DNA from 2 places in the Sphingomonas sp. JUb134 genome. Region 2 is predicted to be linked to the other one. Evidence: predicted binding sites of a transcription regulator. Region 2 holds the regulator's gene; the other holds the start of a gene.
What was found. The regulator LexA, encoded in region 2, represses DNA repair genes until DNA is damaged. The targets are predictions, from matches to a motif close to GTTCCNCNCTTGTTCT.
Positions count from the first base shown of each region.

Region 1 (7,498 bases), 780 kb from region 2:
GCGCCCGACGTTCTGTGTCCGCCGGCGATAGTAGAGCGCGCAGTCGAGCTGCTGCGCCAGCGCCCGCCATGCCGCGACTTCCTCCGCCTCCGCTTCGGGGGCGGAATCGCTCAGGATGAAGAAGTCGAAGTGCTTGGCCATGCCGCCCTGGGCGATCGCCTCGGCCATCTGGGCGATGCGCCCATAGACCGCCGCCACGTCCTCGTTGTGGACCGGCATCAGGATGGCGGTGCGGCCCTTCAGCGGCGCCGACCAGCGCGGGGTCGGCATGAAGCCGGGACGCAGGCCGGTGATGAGCAGCAGGAACCCGATCGACGCATTGATGAACCCGAAGGAGATCAGCGCGAACAGCGGGAAGAAGATGACCAGTAGCAGCGCGTCGGTGACGCTCCAGCCATCTGCGACCAGCGACTCCTTGAGCGCGGTCGAGGCGGCGGTCGCCAGCATCGCGGTGAGCAGTACCAGCAGCACGCGCCGTGCGAGCAGGTCGCCGCCGTCCTCGCTGGGACCCGACCAGGGTTCGGGAATCCTGCGCGGGGGCGGCGGCCCGTCGAACTGCTGGACCGGCATGTCGATGGGGGCCTCTGCCGGGAGGCGAGCCGGCTGCTTCACCCGTTGAACACCGGAAACAACAGCGTCTCGCTGAGCGCACGGTCGCCCCGCTTCAGGAACAGCCGCACGTCGGCCGGACCATTGCCCTCGGGCGCGATGTCGGCGGTGATCCGCCAGCGGTTCTTCTGCCCGACCACGGGATAGGCGGCGCTGGCGATCAGCTTGCCGCGCGCGACGTCGATCGCGGGCGAGACCCCGCTCGACCGGTCGAGACCGGCAAGGCCGGTGCCCTCGAAGTCCACGACGAGCTTGCGCGCGCCCTTGGTCGGCGCGTCGCCCGGACGCCCGGCAACGCCGGTCCAGCTGTCGACCACGTGCGCGGTCGCCTGCGACAGCGTCGGATCGTCCGATCCCCAGCGCAGGCCATAGTCGAACTGCAATCGCTGGCCCGCCTTGGGCGCCTCTGCCGGCACCCAGAAGGAGACGATGTTGTCGACCGTCTCGGCCGCGGTCGGGAAGGCGAACAGCACCACGTTGCCGCGGCCCCATTGCCCGCGCGGCTCGACCCACAGGTTGGGCCGGCGGTCGTAGAAGGCGCCATCGTCCTGATAATGGTCGAAGTCGCGGTCGCGCTGGAGCAGGCCGAAGCCGCGCGGGTTCTCGTCGGCGAAGCTGTCCAGCGTCTCGTGCGGCGGGTTGACCAGCGGGCGCCAGATACGCTCGCCGCGTCCGGTCAGCAGGGCGAGGCCATCGGAGTCGTGGATCTCCGGGCGCCAGTCGACGGCCGCGCCGCGGTTGCCCTCGCCATACCAGAACATGCTGGTGGCGGGCGCGATGCCCAGCCGTTCGACGTCGCGGCGCAGGTGCAGCACCGCCGACACGTCCTGCTGCACGCCGTTCTGGTGGTGGCTGGCGATGCGATAGGCGCCGGTCACGCTGGCGCCGTCCATCAGCGCATAGACGGTATAGGCGTCCGCACCGGTGCGCTCGATCCAGAACTCGGTGAAGTCGGGGAACTCCTCGCGCCCGGAAATGCCGGTGTTGATCGCGATCCCGCGTGCCGACAAGCCATATTGGTCCTGCGACCCGGCCGTGCGGAAATAGGAAGCCCCCTGGAACGCCATCCAGTCGCTCTCCTTGCCCGGCACCATCGCGCGGAAGCCGGCGATGCCGAGCGGCGGCGCATGGCCGGACACCGCCTGGAACAGGTCACGCGAGAAGGGGACGGCGTGCGCCTGGCCGTTCTCGACGATGTTGATCTTGACCGGGGTCGGCGCATAGCGGCCGAGCGGGAACAGGCGGATGCCGCCCGCCAGCGTCTCTTCCGGCCGGTAGCGGATCGAACCGACCGCGTCATAGTCGATCGCCGCGGCCGCCGCGACGCGCTCGGGCGCGCGATAGGGCTGGCGCGCGAGGGTCGCGGCGCGCTCCTGCAGTGCCTCCCAGGAAAAGGGCTGGGCCGGGCTCTGCGTCTTGCGCGCCATGGCGGCAAACGGGCCGCCGAAAAGGGCTGCCAGGCCGGCAGTGGCGACGATCTCACGTCGGGTCGGGTATCGCATGCGGGCTCCAAGCCGTGATCGGGCAATTTGTTGCAGCGCAACAGATGCCTGAACGCAAGGGCACGCCTTTGGGTTCAAATCCCGAACGCGGCCGGCCGTGCAGAGAAGCGGAGCGACAGCAAGGCCGCGTCCGCCACGCCCACTCAGCCGATCGTCACGAAGCTGTCGAGCACGCGCTTGCGCCCGCCGGTCTCGAAATCGATCTCCAGCTTGTTGCCCTCGATCGCGGCGATCGTGCCGTATCCGAACTTCTGGTGGAACACGCGCAGGCCGACGCTCACGTCGCTGCGGCCCTTGTTGCCCAGGCTCACCGCACTCGCGCGGCTTTCGATCACACGGGGAGCGTCGCGGGTGAAGGTCGATCCGCTGCTCGCCGCCCGCTGCCAGCCCGGCCCGCGACCGGTGCCGCGGCTGACGTCCGCGAACGGATCGGCCCGCTCGGACCAGTTGGCCCGCCACAGGCTCTCGCCGCCCGCCATGGTGGTCTCGGCGTCGATATGCTCGGCCGGCAATTCGCCGACGAAGCGGCTGGGGAGCGAGGAGGTCCACTGGCCATAGATGCGGCGGTTGGCGGCATGCAGGATCACCGCCAACCGTCGCGCGCGGGTGATCGCGACATAAGCGAGGCGGCGTTCCTCCTCCAGGCTGGCGAGCCCGCCCTCGTCGAGCGAACGCTGCGAGGGAAACAGTCCTTCCTCCCAACCGGCCAGGAACACCGTGTCGAACTCCAGCCCCTTGGCGGCGTGGATCGTCATGATGGTGACCTGCGGCTCCTGGGTTGCGCCTTCATTGTCCATCACCAGGCTGACATGCTCCAGGAACGCGCCCAGGCTGTCATACTCCTCCATCGCGCGGACGAGTTCGTTGAGGTTCTCCAGCCGCCCGGCCGCCTCGGCCGACTTCTCCGCCTGCCACATCGCCGTATAGCCGCTCTCGTCGAGCAGCTGGCGGGCGAGCTCGGGGTGGGGCAGGTCGCGCGCCATGTCGCGCCAGCGGGCGATGTCGCCGACCAAGCGGCCGAGCGACTTGCGCGCCGCGCCGGTCAACTCGTCGGTATCGAGGATGCGCGCCGCCGCCGTCATCAGCGGGCTGCCGGTCGCGCGCGCATAGCGGTGCACCGTCGCTACCGCCTTGTCGCCCAGCCCGCGCTTGGGAACGTTGACGATGCGCTCGAACGCCAGGTCGTCGGCCGGCTGGTTGACGACGCGCAGGTAGGCGATGGCGTCGCGGATCTCCATCCGCTCGTAGAAGCGCTGGCCCCCGACGATACGATAGGGAAGGCCGATCGCGATGAAGCGGTCTTCGAACTCGCGGGTCTGGTGCTGGGCGCGAACCAGGATCGCCATCTCGTCATAGGATTTGCCCGCGCGGCGGCACGCCTCCATCTCCTCGCCGACGCGGCGCGCTTCCTCGGGGCCATCCCAGACGCCGATCACGCGCACCTTCTCGCCCGCGTCGAGCTCGGTCCACAGCTGCTTGCCCAGCCGGCCGCTGTTGTTGGCGATGACGCCGCCGGCCGCGCCCAGGATGTGCGGGGTGGAGCGGTAATTCTGCTCCAGCCGGATCACCTTAGCACCCGGGAAGTCGCGTTCGAAGCGCAGGATGTTCTCCACCTGCGCGCCGCGCCAGGAATAGATCGACTGGTCGTCGTCGCCGACGCAGCAGATATTCTTGCGCTCCTGCGCCAGCAGCCGCAGCCACAGATACTGAACCGAGTTGGTGTCCTGGTACTCGTCCACCATGATGTAGCGGAAGCGCTGCTGATACTGCTCCAACACGTCGCGATGGGTGCGCAGGATGGTCAGCACGTGCAGCAGCAGGTCGCCGAAGTCGCAGGCGTTCACCGCTTTCAGGCGGTCCTGATACTGCTGGTACAGCTCGCCGCCGCGACCGTTGGCGAAACGCTCGCTCTCGCCCGCGTCGACGTCGGCGGGGGTCATCCCCTTGTTCTTCCAGCTGTCGATCACGCCGGCGAGCTGGCGCGCGGGAAACCGCTTCTCGTCGAGGTTCGCCGCCACGATCAGCTGCTTCATCAGCCGCAGCTGGTCGTCGGTGTCGAGAATGGTGAAGTTCGACTGCAGCCCCACCAGCTCGGCATGGCGGCGCAGCATCTTCGCGCCGATCGCGTGGAAGGTCCCGAGCCACGGCATGCCCTCCACCGCATCGCCGACCAGCCGCCCGACGCGCTCGCGCATCTCGCGCGCGGCCTTGTTGGTGAAGGTGACCGACAGGATCTCCGACGGCCATGCCTTGCGCGTATAGAGGAGGTGCGCCAGCCGCGCCGTCAGCGCCGCGGTCTTGCCCGTGCCCGCGCCGGCCAGCACCAGCACCGGACCTTCGCTCGTCAGCACCGCCTCGCGCTGCGGGTCGTTGAGGCCCCGCAGATACGGCGGGTCCTGGGGCGAGGGGGGCGTCTGCGGCACGGTCATGCGCGAACAGCTAGGGAACGAAGCCTGCCGGGGCAAGGCTTGAACCATGGCATTCCTCGCGCTGGAGGTTGAGGCAATAGCCGCCCCGGCAGCTGCCGTATCCCTGCGAAAGCAGGGATCCAGGGCCAAGCAGAACAACGACCTGTCACGCTCGGAACCGTGGGCTCCTGCCTTCGCAGGAGCACGAGATAGGGTGCGTAACGATGCTACGCTGCGGCGTTATCATCTGCAACAAAGATGCGCGGCTAGGTTGACCTTGCGCAACGCGCCCGCCAACCAGCGCTCATGACCAGCCATTCGTCCGCCGCGATGCCGATCCCGGCCGCCGTTTTGCCTGCCGGGGGCGGCCCGTCCAGCCGCCGCATCCTGCTTGCAAGCCTGGTGGGGACCTCCGTCGAATTCTACGATTTCTACATCTACGCAACTGCCGCGGCGCTGGTGTTCCCCACGCTGTTCTTCCCGGCCGAGTCGGAGTCGGCGCGACTGATGCTGAGCTACGCCAGCCTCGGCCTCGCGTTCCTCGCCCGCCCGCTCGGAGCAGCGTTGTTCGGCCATTTCGGCGACCGGATGGGCCGCAAGTCGACGCTGGTCGCGTCGCTGATGCTGATGGGCGGCTCGACCCTCGCGATCGCGTTTCTGCCCACCTATGGCCAGGTCGGCCTGCTCGCGCCGTTCCTGCTGTGCCTGCTGCGCTTCGCCCAGGGGCTCGGCCTCGGCGGCGAGTGGGGCGGGGCGGCGCTGCTGGCGGTGGAGAATGCGCCCAAGGGCTGGGCCGGCCGCTTCGGATCAGTGCCGCAGCTGGGCGCACCGGTCGGGTTCCTCGCCGCCAACGGCCTGTTCCTGCTGCTCGGGCTCGGCCTCGACGAGGCGGCCTTCCGCAGCTGGGGCTGGCGGCTGCCGTTCCTCGCCAGCGCGCTGCTGGTCGGTCTCGGCCTGTGGGTGCGCCTGAAGCTCACCGAGACCGCCGAGTTCCGCGCCGCCCTGGAACACGAGGCACCCGCCTCCGTGCCGCTCGCCGAACTCTTCCGCAGTCACCTGCGCGGGACGTTCGCCGGCACCTTCGGGGCGGTCGCCTGCTTCGCGCTCTACTATATCGCCACCGCGTTCGCGCTCGGCCACGGCACCACCCGCCTTGGCTTCCCGCGCGAGACCTTCCTCTCGATGCAGCTGTTCGCGATCCTGTTCATGGCCGCCGGCATTGCGCTCGCCGGCTGGTGGGCGGATCGCAGCACCACCGGTCGCGTGCTCGCCTTCGGCTGCGGCGGCGTGGTGATCGCCGGCCTGCTAATGCAGCCGCTGATGGGCGGCGGCACCGTCGCGGCGGTGACGGCGTGGCTGGCGATCGCGCTGTTCGCGATGGGCTTCGTCTATGGGCCGCTCGGCGCCTGGCTGCCGGGCCTGTTCCCGCCGCGCGTGCGCTACACCGGCGCGTCGATGGCGTTCAACGTCGGCGGCGTGATCGGCGGCGCGGTCACGCCCATGGCGGCCGAGGCCTTCGCCCAGGCGGGCGGGCTCACCCCGGTGGGGCTTTACCTCGCCGTCGCCGGACTGTTCAGTCTTGGGGGTCTGTGGCTGGTTCCGCGCGGCGCAGCAAAGTGAGCTTGGCCTTGCCGTAGACGCGCTCGGCATCGATCACAAAGCCGGCGGCATCGGCATCCTCGGTGCGCCCGGTTTCGACGCTCACCCAGGTCGCCGGTCCGATCCAGCCGAGCCGCGCGAGCTTGTCGGCCGCCACCCAGCCGGCCCCGCTCGCATAGAGCGGGTCCATCATCACCAGGTCGAGCGGCGTCGCGGTCGGCCCCAGCGCCAGCACCGACTGCGCCCGCACCTGCGCGCCCCGGGCGCCGAGCTTCTCGACATTGGCGCGCAGCGCGTCGAGCGCGTGGCGGTCCTGTTCCACGAACAGGCACGACGCCGCGCCGCGCGACAACGCCTCGAGCCCGAGCGCGCCCGAGCCCGCGAACAGGTCCGCGACCGCCAGCCCCTCGAAGCTGCCGACCCGGCTCGCCAGCATGGAAAACAGCGCCTCGCGCGTGCGATCCGCGGTCGGGCGCGTCGCCTCACCCTTGGGTGCGGCGATCGGCCGCCCGCGCCACTGGCCGGAAATGATGCGCATCAGCGGCGACCCTTCGGAGGACCGCCGGGCCGTCCGCCCCGCGGCGGACGAGCGGGACCATCACCCCGCGGCGGACGCGATGCGTCACCGCGCGGCGAGCGTGGAGCGTCACCCCGCGGCGAACGCGGTCCCTCTCCGCGAGGAGCGCGCGGGCCATCGCCCCGCGGCGCACCCGCGCCATAGCCAGAGCGCGGCCCGTCGCCACGCGGCGGCCGCGCCCCCTCGGGGCGGGCCGTGCGTGGACCTTCGCCGCGGGGGCCGCGAGGGGCATCACCGCGGGGTGCGGCAGCGCCATAGTCCCCGGACCTCCGCTTCCCGAATGCACTGCGCGGTCCATCCGCGCGCTGCGGACGCTCGCCTCGCTGGGGACGCTCCGTCCGCTCGGGGCGTTCGCCACGCGGCGGACGTCGATCCTCGCGCGCCGGACGTTCGCCACCAAAGGCTGCCGACAGCGTACGGCGGGGCTTGTCGCCACGTCCCGCCTCGGCGGGGCGCTCCGCCCGCTCGGCGGCCGGCTTGCGGCCCGTGCGGTCGGCAAAGGCCGCTGCGCGCTGGCCCCGCGGGCTGCGCGGTGCGCCCGCCTCGTCGCGGCGGCCGGCGAGACCGTCCTTGCGACGCGGGCCGCGTTCGGCGGTGCGCTTGCCGAAGCCACTCCCGCGCGGCGCCTCGCCCGTGTCTTCGTCCGCCGGTCGGCTGCGGCGGAACGCCTGCGGGTGCGGCTGCACCTCGCGCGCGACCCGCTCGCCATAGGGTACCGGCGAAGGACGCGGTCGCGGCGCCGTGCGATCGCGCGACGGCTCGCGGCGCCACTGTTTCAGCGCCGCCGGATCGGCGCCCTCGGG
Region 1 is NZ_SLYP02000001.1:2,521,650-2,529,147, reverse strand. Features, by position in the region: gene mdoH (glucans biosynthesis glucosyltransferase MdoH) at 1-612, opposite strand, end outside; gene EDF69_RS11675 (glucan biosynthesis protein) at 609-2,111, opposite strand; gene EDF69_RS11670 (ATP-dependent helicase) at 2,255-4,540, opposite strand; gene EDF69_RS11665 (MFS transporter) at 4,850-6,139, shown strand; gene rsmD (16S rRNA (guanine(966)-N(2))-methyltransferase RsmD) at 6,093-6,656, opposite strand; gene EDF69_RS11655 (pseudouridine synthase) at 6,656-7,498, opposite strand, start outside.
Region 1: EDF69_RS11670 (ATP-dependent helicase) is a predicted target of LexA. The motif match lies at 4,544-4,559, and genes of this name have one in related genera.

Region 2 (7,498 bases):
AGATCGGCGAGTCGAGCGTCGTCCGCCTCGCGAATATAGTGGCCGTTGACGTGCGCGAGCTTCTTGAGATCGAAGCGCGCGGGCGAGCGGCCGACGCCGGCGAGATCGAACACCTCCACCGCGCGATCGCGGCTGATGATCTCCTCGTCGCCATGGCCCCAGCCCAAGCGCAGCAGATAGTTGTTGAGCGCTTCGGGCAGGATGCCGAGTTCATCGCGATAGGCGTCGACACCCAGCGCGCCGTGGCGCTTGGAAAGCTTGGCGCCGTCCGCCCCGTGGATCAGCGGGACGTGCGCATAGACCGGGTCCGGCCAGCCACCCTCGACGGCGTCCATCGCGCGGATCAGCGCCAGCTGCCGGAACGCGTTGTTGAGATGGTCGTCGCCGCGGATCACATGGGTCACGCCCATGTCATGGTCGTCGACCACCACCGCCAGCATGTAGGTGGGGGTGCCGTCGGAGCGCAGCAGCACGAAGTCGTCGAGCTCGGCATTGGCGACGGTGACGTCGCCCTGCACCCGGTCCGGGATCGTGACCGCGCCGTCCTTCGGCGCCTTCAGCCGCACCACATAGGGCGCGCCTTCCGGTGCGGTGGCGGGATCGCAGTCGCGCCAGCGGCCGTCGTAGCGGATCGGCTTGCCCTCGGCCCGCTGCTGCTCGCGCAGCGCCGTCAGTTCCTCGGCGGTGGCGTAGCATTTGTAGGCATGGCCGGCGGCGAGCAGCTGGTGCGCGACTTCGGCATGGCGGTCGGCGCGCGAGAACTGGAACACGGCGTCGCCGTCCCAGTCGAGGCCCAGCCAGCGCATGCCGTCCAGGATCGCCTCGATCGCCGGCTCGGTCGAGCGGGCGCGGTCGGTATCCTCGATCCGGAGCAGGAACCTGCCGCCATGGTGGCGGGCATAGAGCCAGTTGAACAACGCGGTGCGCGCGCCGCCGATATGCAGGAACCCCGTGGGGGAGGGGGCGAAGCGCGTGACGACTGCGCCTTCAGGCGAGGTTCCGGTATCCATACTTGCGCGCAACTGCGCCTGCTCCCAAGCTCGAACAATCATGGCCACATCAGCCGCGCCCGCCCCTAGCACGGCCCCTCCGAGGCTTCAAATCAACCGGCGGGTGTATTTTTTGCATGTGGTCGAGCGGTGGCTTGAAGCCGAGCGGGACCAGTTGCCGCTGTGGATCCCCGTGGCACTCGGCACGGGCATCGCCGCCTGGTTCGTGCTGCCCAACGTTTCCTCGTGGATGGCGTTCCTGCTCGGCGCGCTTGGAGTCGGGGCCGCGGGCATCGTCTTTCCGCCGGCCGGGCGGCTCGGGCGGATCGTCGCGGGTGCCGGGCTGCTCGCCGCGCTCGGCTGCGCGCTGGTGTGGTGGCGTGCCGAGCGCGTTGCGGCGCCGGTGCTGGCGCGGCCCGGCGTCTTCGCCTTCACCGCGCGGGTAGAGCGGGTGGAGCCCCTGCCTGCGCGCGAGCTGGTGCGGCTGCGGCTCGCGCCGGTCGACATGCCCACGCTGCCGCCGATCGTGCGGGTCAACGTGCCGCAGGATGCGCTGCCGGCCGGCGCAGGCTCCGGCGCCGTGTTGCGGCTGCGTGCCCGACTCGTGCCCCCGCCGCCGCCTGCCGTACCCGGCGCCTATGACTTCACCCGCGTGGCGTGGTTCGACCGCGTCGGCGCGACGGGCCGCGGCTTCGCGCCGATGGAGGTGGTGACGCCGGCGGTCACCCCCGGCGCCGGGCTGCGCAACCGCCTGACCGCCCACATCCAGCAGCAGGTGCCCGGCAGCGAGGGCGGAGTCGCGGCCGCGCTGGTGACCGGAGACCGGGGCGCCATCGGCGAGGACGCGGACGAGGCGATGCGCCGCGCGGGCCTCGCCCACCTGCTGTCGATCAGCGGCCTGCACGTGACGGCCGTGGTCGGCGCGACCATGTTGCTGTTGCTCCGCGTGCTCGCGCTGGTGCCGGCGCTCGCCTTGCGGGTGCGCCTGCCGCTGGTGGCGGCCTCGGGCGCGGCGCTGGCGGCGATCGGCTATACCTGGCTGTCGGGGGCCGAAGTGCCGACCATCCGCTCCTGCGTCGCCGCGCTGCTGGTGCTGGCGGCGCTCGCGATGGGGCGCGAGGCGATCACCTTGCGGCTGGTCGCGACCGGGGCCTTTCTGGTGCTGTTGCTGCTTCCAGAGTCGCTCGCCGGTCCCAGCTTCCAGCTGAGCTTCGCCGCCGTCACCGCGATCGTCGCGCTCCACGAACACCCGCGGGTTCGCGGCTGGTTCCAGGCGCGCGACGAAGGTCTGCCGCGCCGGCTTCTGCGCGGGCTCGGCTCGCTGCTGCTGACCGGCATTGCCGTGGAGGCGGTGCTGATGCCGATCGGACTGTTCCACTTCCACAAGGCCGGGCTTTACGGGGCGCTCGCCAACATCGTCGCGATTCCGCTCACCACCTTTGTCGTCATGCCGGCGGAGGCGCTGGCATTGCTGCTCGATCTCCTCGGCCTCGGGGCGCCGGCCTGGTGGGTGGTAGAGCGCGCCCTGTCGCTGCTGCTGTGGATCGCGCAGACGGTCGCAGCCGCCCCGGGCTCCGTCGCGGCACTGCCGTCTATGCCGGGCGGGGCGTTCGGGCTGATGGTGGCAGGCGGGTTATGGCTGGCGCTGTGGCGTACCCGCACGCGGCTGCTGGGGCTGGCGCCGTTCGCGGCCGGGGCACTGTGGGCGCTCGCGACGCCCGCGCCGGACCTGCTCGTCACCAGCGACGGACGGCACCTCGCCATCCGCAGGCCCGAGGGGGGCATGGCGATCCTCCGCGACCGGGCAGGCGACTATGTGCGGGACACCCTAGGGGAAGGGGGCGGTGTCGAGGGCGAGCTGCCCCCGCTCGCCGAGCAGCCTAACGCCCGCTGCACCGCCGACGTCTGCGTCGTCGATGTTGCTGCCCGCGATCGCGTCTGGCGCGTCGTCGCCACCCGCAGCGGCTACCTGCTTCCGGTGCGCGACCTGATCGCCGCATGCCGCGACGCCGACATCGTCGTCAGCGAACGCCGCCTCCCGCGTGGTTGCACCCCGCGTTGGCTGCGGCTCGACAGACCGGTGCTCGCCCAAACGGGCGGCGTCGCCATCCGCTTCGATCCGCCCGAGGCGCGCCGCGTTCGAGCGCCCGGGGATCAGCACCCGTGGATCACCCCGCCGACGACGGCGCCCGTGGCGGATCGCTGGCCGCGGCGCAGAAGGAGCGGCCGGGACCACCCGTCTCCCTGACGCCGCACCGCGCCAGCTATCCACCTCCGCCTCGTCATTCTGACAAAGGCCGGGGTTGCTAGCCTCTCCCACGGCACCCGCCACGCATGCTCCTGCGGAGGCAGAAGCCCAGGTTGGGGTGCTGCACGTCGTTGTCCTGCTTGGACCCGGACCGCCGCCTACGCAGGGACTCGGCGTATCCGTACCTCTGCTCCGATGGCGAGGGTCCTGCCTCCGCGGGGCAGGATGATGTGCGCCGGGCCACCTCCCTCGCGGAGCGAACTCCCACGAGCCGCAGGCTGTGGCTCTTTGCAGAGCCCGCATCCCTTCGCCCACACGCGCAATGAAGACGGACATGAGCCGGGTCTCGCGGGTCAGTGGCCGCCACCCGGCTATAGGAGGGGCCCAGCTTCCGCCTCAGTAGCGGCGCAGCAGCCCTGCAAGCTTCCCCTGCACCCGCACCTGATCCGGGCGATAACGCTGCGGATCATAGCTGCGGTTGGCCGGGTCGAGGCGGATCATCGCGCCTTCGCGGCGGAAATACTTCAGCGTCGCCTCGTTCTCGTCGATCAGCGCGACCACGATCTCGCCGTCGCGCGCCGCGTCGGTGCGGCGAACCAAGGCATAGTCGCCGTCGAGAATGCCGGCCTCGACCATCGAGTCGCCCGCGACCTCCAGGGCGTAATGCTCGCCCGAGCCCAGCAGCGCGGCCGGCACCGGCAGCATCTGCTGGCCTTCCATTGCCTCGATCGGGACGCCGGCGGCGATGCGGCCGTGCAGCGGGATCTCGATGACGTCGTTGGCGGGAGCGGGCGGCGCGACCGGCGCGCTTCGGGCGGGCGCCGTCTTGGCCGGCGCTTTCTTGGCCGCCTCGGGCCGGTCCGGCATCCGCAGCACTTCCAGCGCGCGGGCGCGGTTCGGCAGACGGCGGATGAACTGGCGTTCCTCCAGCGCGCTGATCAGGCGATGCACGCCCGACTTCGACTTGAGGTCGAGCGCTTCCTTCATCTCCTCGAACGAGGGGGACACGCCGGTTTCCTTCAACCGGTCGTCGATGAAGCAGATCAGCTCGTGCTGCTTGCGCGTGAGCATGCGGTCCTCCGTCGGAACAGATATGGAACCTTTAGGAAACGGAGCCGCCCCCTGTCAACCGATATCCAGGATTTCCACCGAGTCGCCCGCGTTTGCCGCGGCCGCATGGGGAGGACGCACGATCAGGCAGTCGGCCCGGGCGAGCGTGCGCAGCATGGAGCTGTCCTGCGCGGGGGCGGGAAAAGCCACCCCGTCGCGCAGCTCCGCGCGCAGGTGGTCGGCCCTCCGGTCGTTCGCGGCCAGCGGCGCGCCGAGCGGCACCATGCGCCGCCGCGACAGCGGATCGGCCGCGCCTGCGAGCGTGCGCACCAGCGGCAGCAGGAACAGCGTTGCCGTCACGAACGCGGACACCGGATTGCCCGGCAACCCCAGCACGACGGCGTCGCCGAGCCTGCCCGCCATCATCGGCTTGCCCGGCCGCATCGCGATGCGCCAGAAGTCGATCCGCGCGCCTGCCGCCTCCAGTGCCGGCCGCACCAGATCATGGTCGCCGACCGAGGCGCCCCCCGTCGTCACCAGCACATCGGCATCCACCCCGGCGAAGGCGGCCGTGAGTGCGGAGAGGTCGTCCGGCAGGATTCCCAGGTCGATTCGTTCGACGGGCAGCCCCCCGAGCAGGCCCGCCAGCAGCACGCCGTTGGACTCCGGAAGCCCGGCGTCGGGGGGTGAACCCGGCGGCACGAGTTCGTCCCCCGTGGCCGCGATCGCCACCCGCACCCGGCGCCGGACGGGAACCATGCCGTGTCCGCCGACCGCCAGCAGCGCTGCCGCAGCCGGCGTGATCGCCGCACCTGCCGACAGCAGCCGCTCGCCCGCGGTGAAATCCAGCCCGGCCGCACGCACGCTGCTGCCGCGCCGCGGCGGCCCTTCGCCCGCGAGCATCAGACGGGCGCCGTCGCGCGCTGCCTCTTCCTGCACGAGCACCGTGTCGGCGCCCTCGGGCAACGCGGCCCCCGTGAAGATGCGCGTTGCCTGGCCCCGGTCGACGCGGCCGCCGAACGGACGCCCCGCAGCGGACTCGCCGATGACCTCCCACGGTCCCGGCAGGTCGTCGAAGCGGATCGCGTAGCCGTCCATCGACGACAGCGCGCGCTCGGGCTGAGTGCGCAGCGCCGGCAGGTCGTCGGCTGCCCAGCGGCCGATGGCGTCGCGGATCGGCACCGTCTCGACGGCGACCGGCTGGGCCAGCCCCAATACCCGCGCCTGCGCCTCGTCGAGCGGCAGCAGGCTCACGCCTGCCAGTCTCCGGACTTGCCGCCCGACTTGGCGAGCAGGCGCACGCCCCCGATCACCATGCCGCGGTCGAGCGCCTTGGCCATGTCATAGACGGTGAGCAGCGCGACCGATACGGCGGTCAGCGCCTCCATCTCCACGCCGGTCTTGCCGTCCGTCGCGCAGGTCGCGGTCGCGACGATGCCGTTCGCCTCGATCGTCAGGTCCAGCACCACGCGAGTGAGCGGCAGGGGATGGCACAGCGGCACCACGTCGCTGGTGCGCTTGGCCGCCATGATCCCGGCGACCCGCGCCACCGCAAGCACGTCGCCCTTCTTCACCAGCCCGTCGCGGATCGCCGCCAGCGCCTCGTCCGACATGGCGATGCGGCCGGTGGCGGTCGCCTGCCGCGCCGTCACCGCCTTGTCTCCCACGTCCACCATGCGGGCATGGCCCTCCGCGTCGAGGTGGGTGAGGCCGGTCATCGGGTCAGCGCGCGGGTCGCCGCCTCGACATCGTCCTGCCGCATCAGCGCCTCGCCGATCAGGAAGCAGTGGATGCCGTGCTCCGCCATCGCGTCCAGGTCGGCGCGGCCCGTCAGCCCGCTTTCGGCCACGAAGGTGCAGCCCTCCGGCGCGTGCGCGACCAGCTCATAGGTGCGATCGAAGTTCACGGTGAAGTCGCGCAGGTCGCGGTTGTTCACCCCGATCAGGCGCGTCTTGAGCTTGAGCGCGCGCTCAAGCTCCGGATAGTCGTGGACCTCCACCAGCACGTCGAGCCCGCGCTCCAGCGCCGCCGCCTCGATCTCCGCCATCTGCCGGTCTTCCAGCGCCGCCACGATCAGCAGGATCGCGTCCGCTCCCAGTGCGCGCGTCTCCGCCGCCTGCCAGGGATCGATGACGAAGTCCTTGCGCAGCACCGGCAGGTCGCAGGCAGCGCGCGCCGCGACCAGAAAGTCGTCGGAGCCCTGGAAATACTCCTCGTCCGTCAGCACCGACAGGCAGGCCGCACCGCCCGCCCGATAGGCGCGCGCGTGGGCCGGCGGGTCGAAGTCGGGACGGATCAGGCCCTTCGACGGGCTCGCCTTCTTGATCTCGGCGATGATCGCATGCCCCTGCTTGGCGTCGAGCGCGGCGCGAAAGCCCCGCGGCGGCGTCTGCATGCCCGCCCGGCGGTCGAGCTCCTGCACCCCTGCCATGCTCTTGCGGGCGGCGACCTCGGTGCGCTTGGTCTCGAGGATCTTCGAAAGCATCGTGCTCATGCGTAGGCAATCCATGCGTCCAGAAGGCGCCGGGCGGCACCGGAATCGATCGTGTTGGCGGCAAGCACCGCCCCTTCGGCAAGGTCGCTCACCTTGTCCGCGATGACCAGGGCGGCGGCCGCGTTCAGCAGCACCGCGTCCCGGTAAGCGCTTTCCTCGCCTGCCAGCAGCCGGCGCAACGCCAGCGCATTGTGCGCGGGGTCCCCGCCACGCAGCGCGTCGAGCGGGCTCGCCGGCAGGCCGGCGTCCGCGGGCGTGATCCGGTCGGGCAGGGCGACCGAACCGATGCGCACCACGCGGGTGGGGCCAGCGATCGAGATCTCGTCCAGCTCCTCCTCGCCCGCGATCACCGCGGCGGCCGTGGCGCCCAGGCTTTCCAGCGCCTCCGCATAGAGGGGCGCATAGTCGGGACGTGCGATGCCGATCAGCTGGCGCTCGACGTGCGCAGGGTTGGCGAGCGGACCCATCAGGTTGAACACGGTGCGCCGGCCGATCTTCTGGCGCAGCGGCTGGATGCGTCGCATCGCCGGATGGTGGTTGCCCGCGAACAGGAAGGCGATGCCGATGTCCGCCAGTGTCTGCTCGGCCATCGCCCCGGCGCGCATCATGTCCAGGCCGAGCGCTTCGAGCGTGTCCGCAGCCCCTGCCTTGCTGGATGCAGCGCGGTTGCCGTGCTTGGCCACCGGCACGCCGGTTGCCGCCACGACCAGGCTCACG
Region 2 is NZ_SLYP02000001.1:1,744,554-1,752,051, forward strand. Features, by position in the region: gene gltX (glutamate--tRNA ligase) at 1-1,010, opposite strand, end outside; gene EDF69_RS08345 (ComEC/Rec2 family competence protein) at 1,051-3,237, shown strand; gene lexA (transcriptional repressor LexA) at 3,634-4,308, opposite strand; gene EDF69_RS08355 (molybdopterin-binding protein) at 4,363-5,541, opposite strand; gene moaC (cyclic pyranopterin monophosphate synthase MoaC) at 5,538-6,005, opposite strand; gene trpC (indole-3-glycerol phosphate synthase TrpC) at 6,002-6,781, opposite strand; gene trpD (anthranilate phosphoribosyltransferase) at 6,778-7,498, opposite strand, start outside.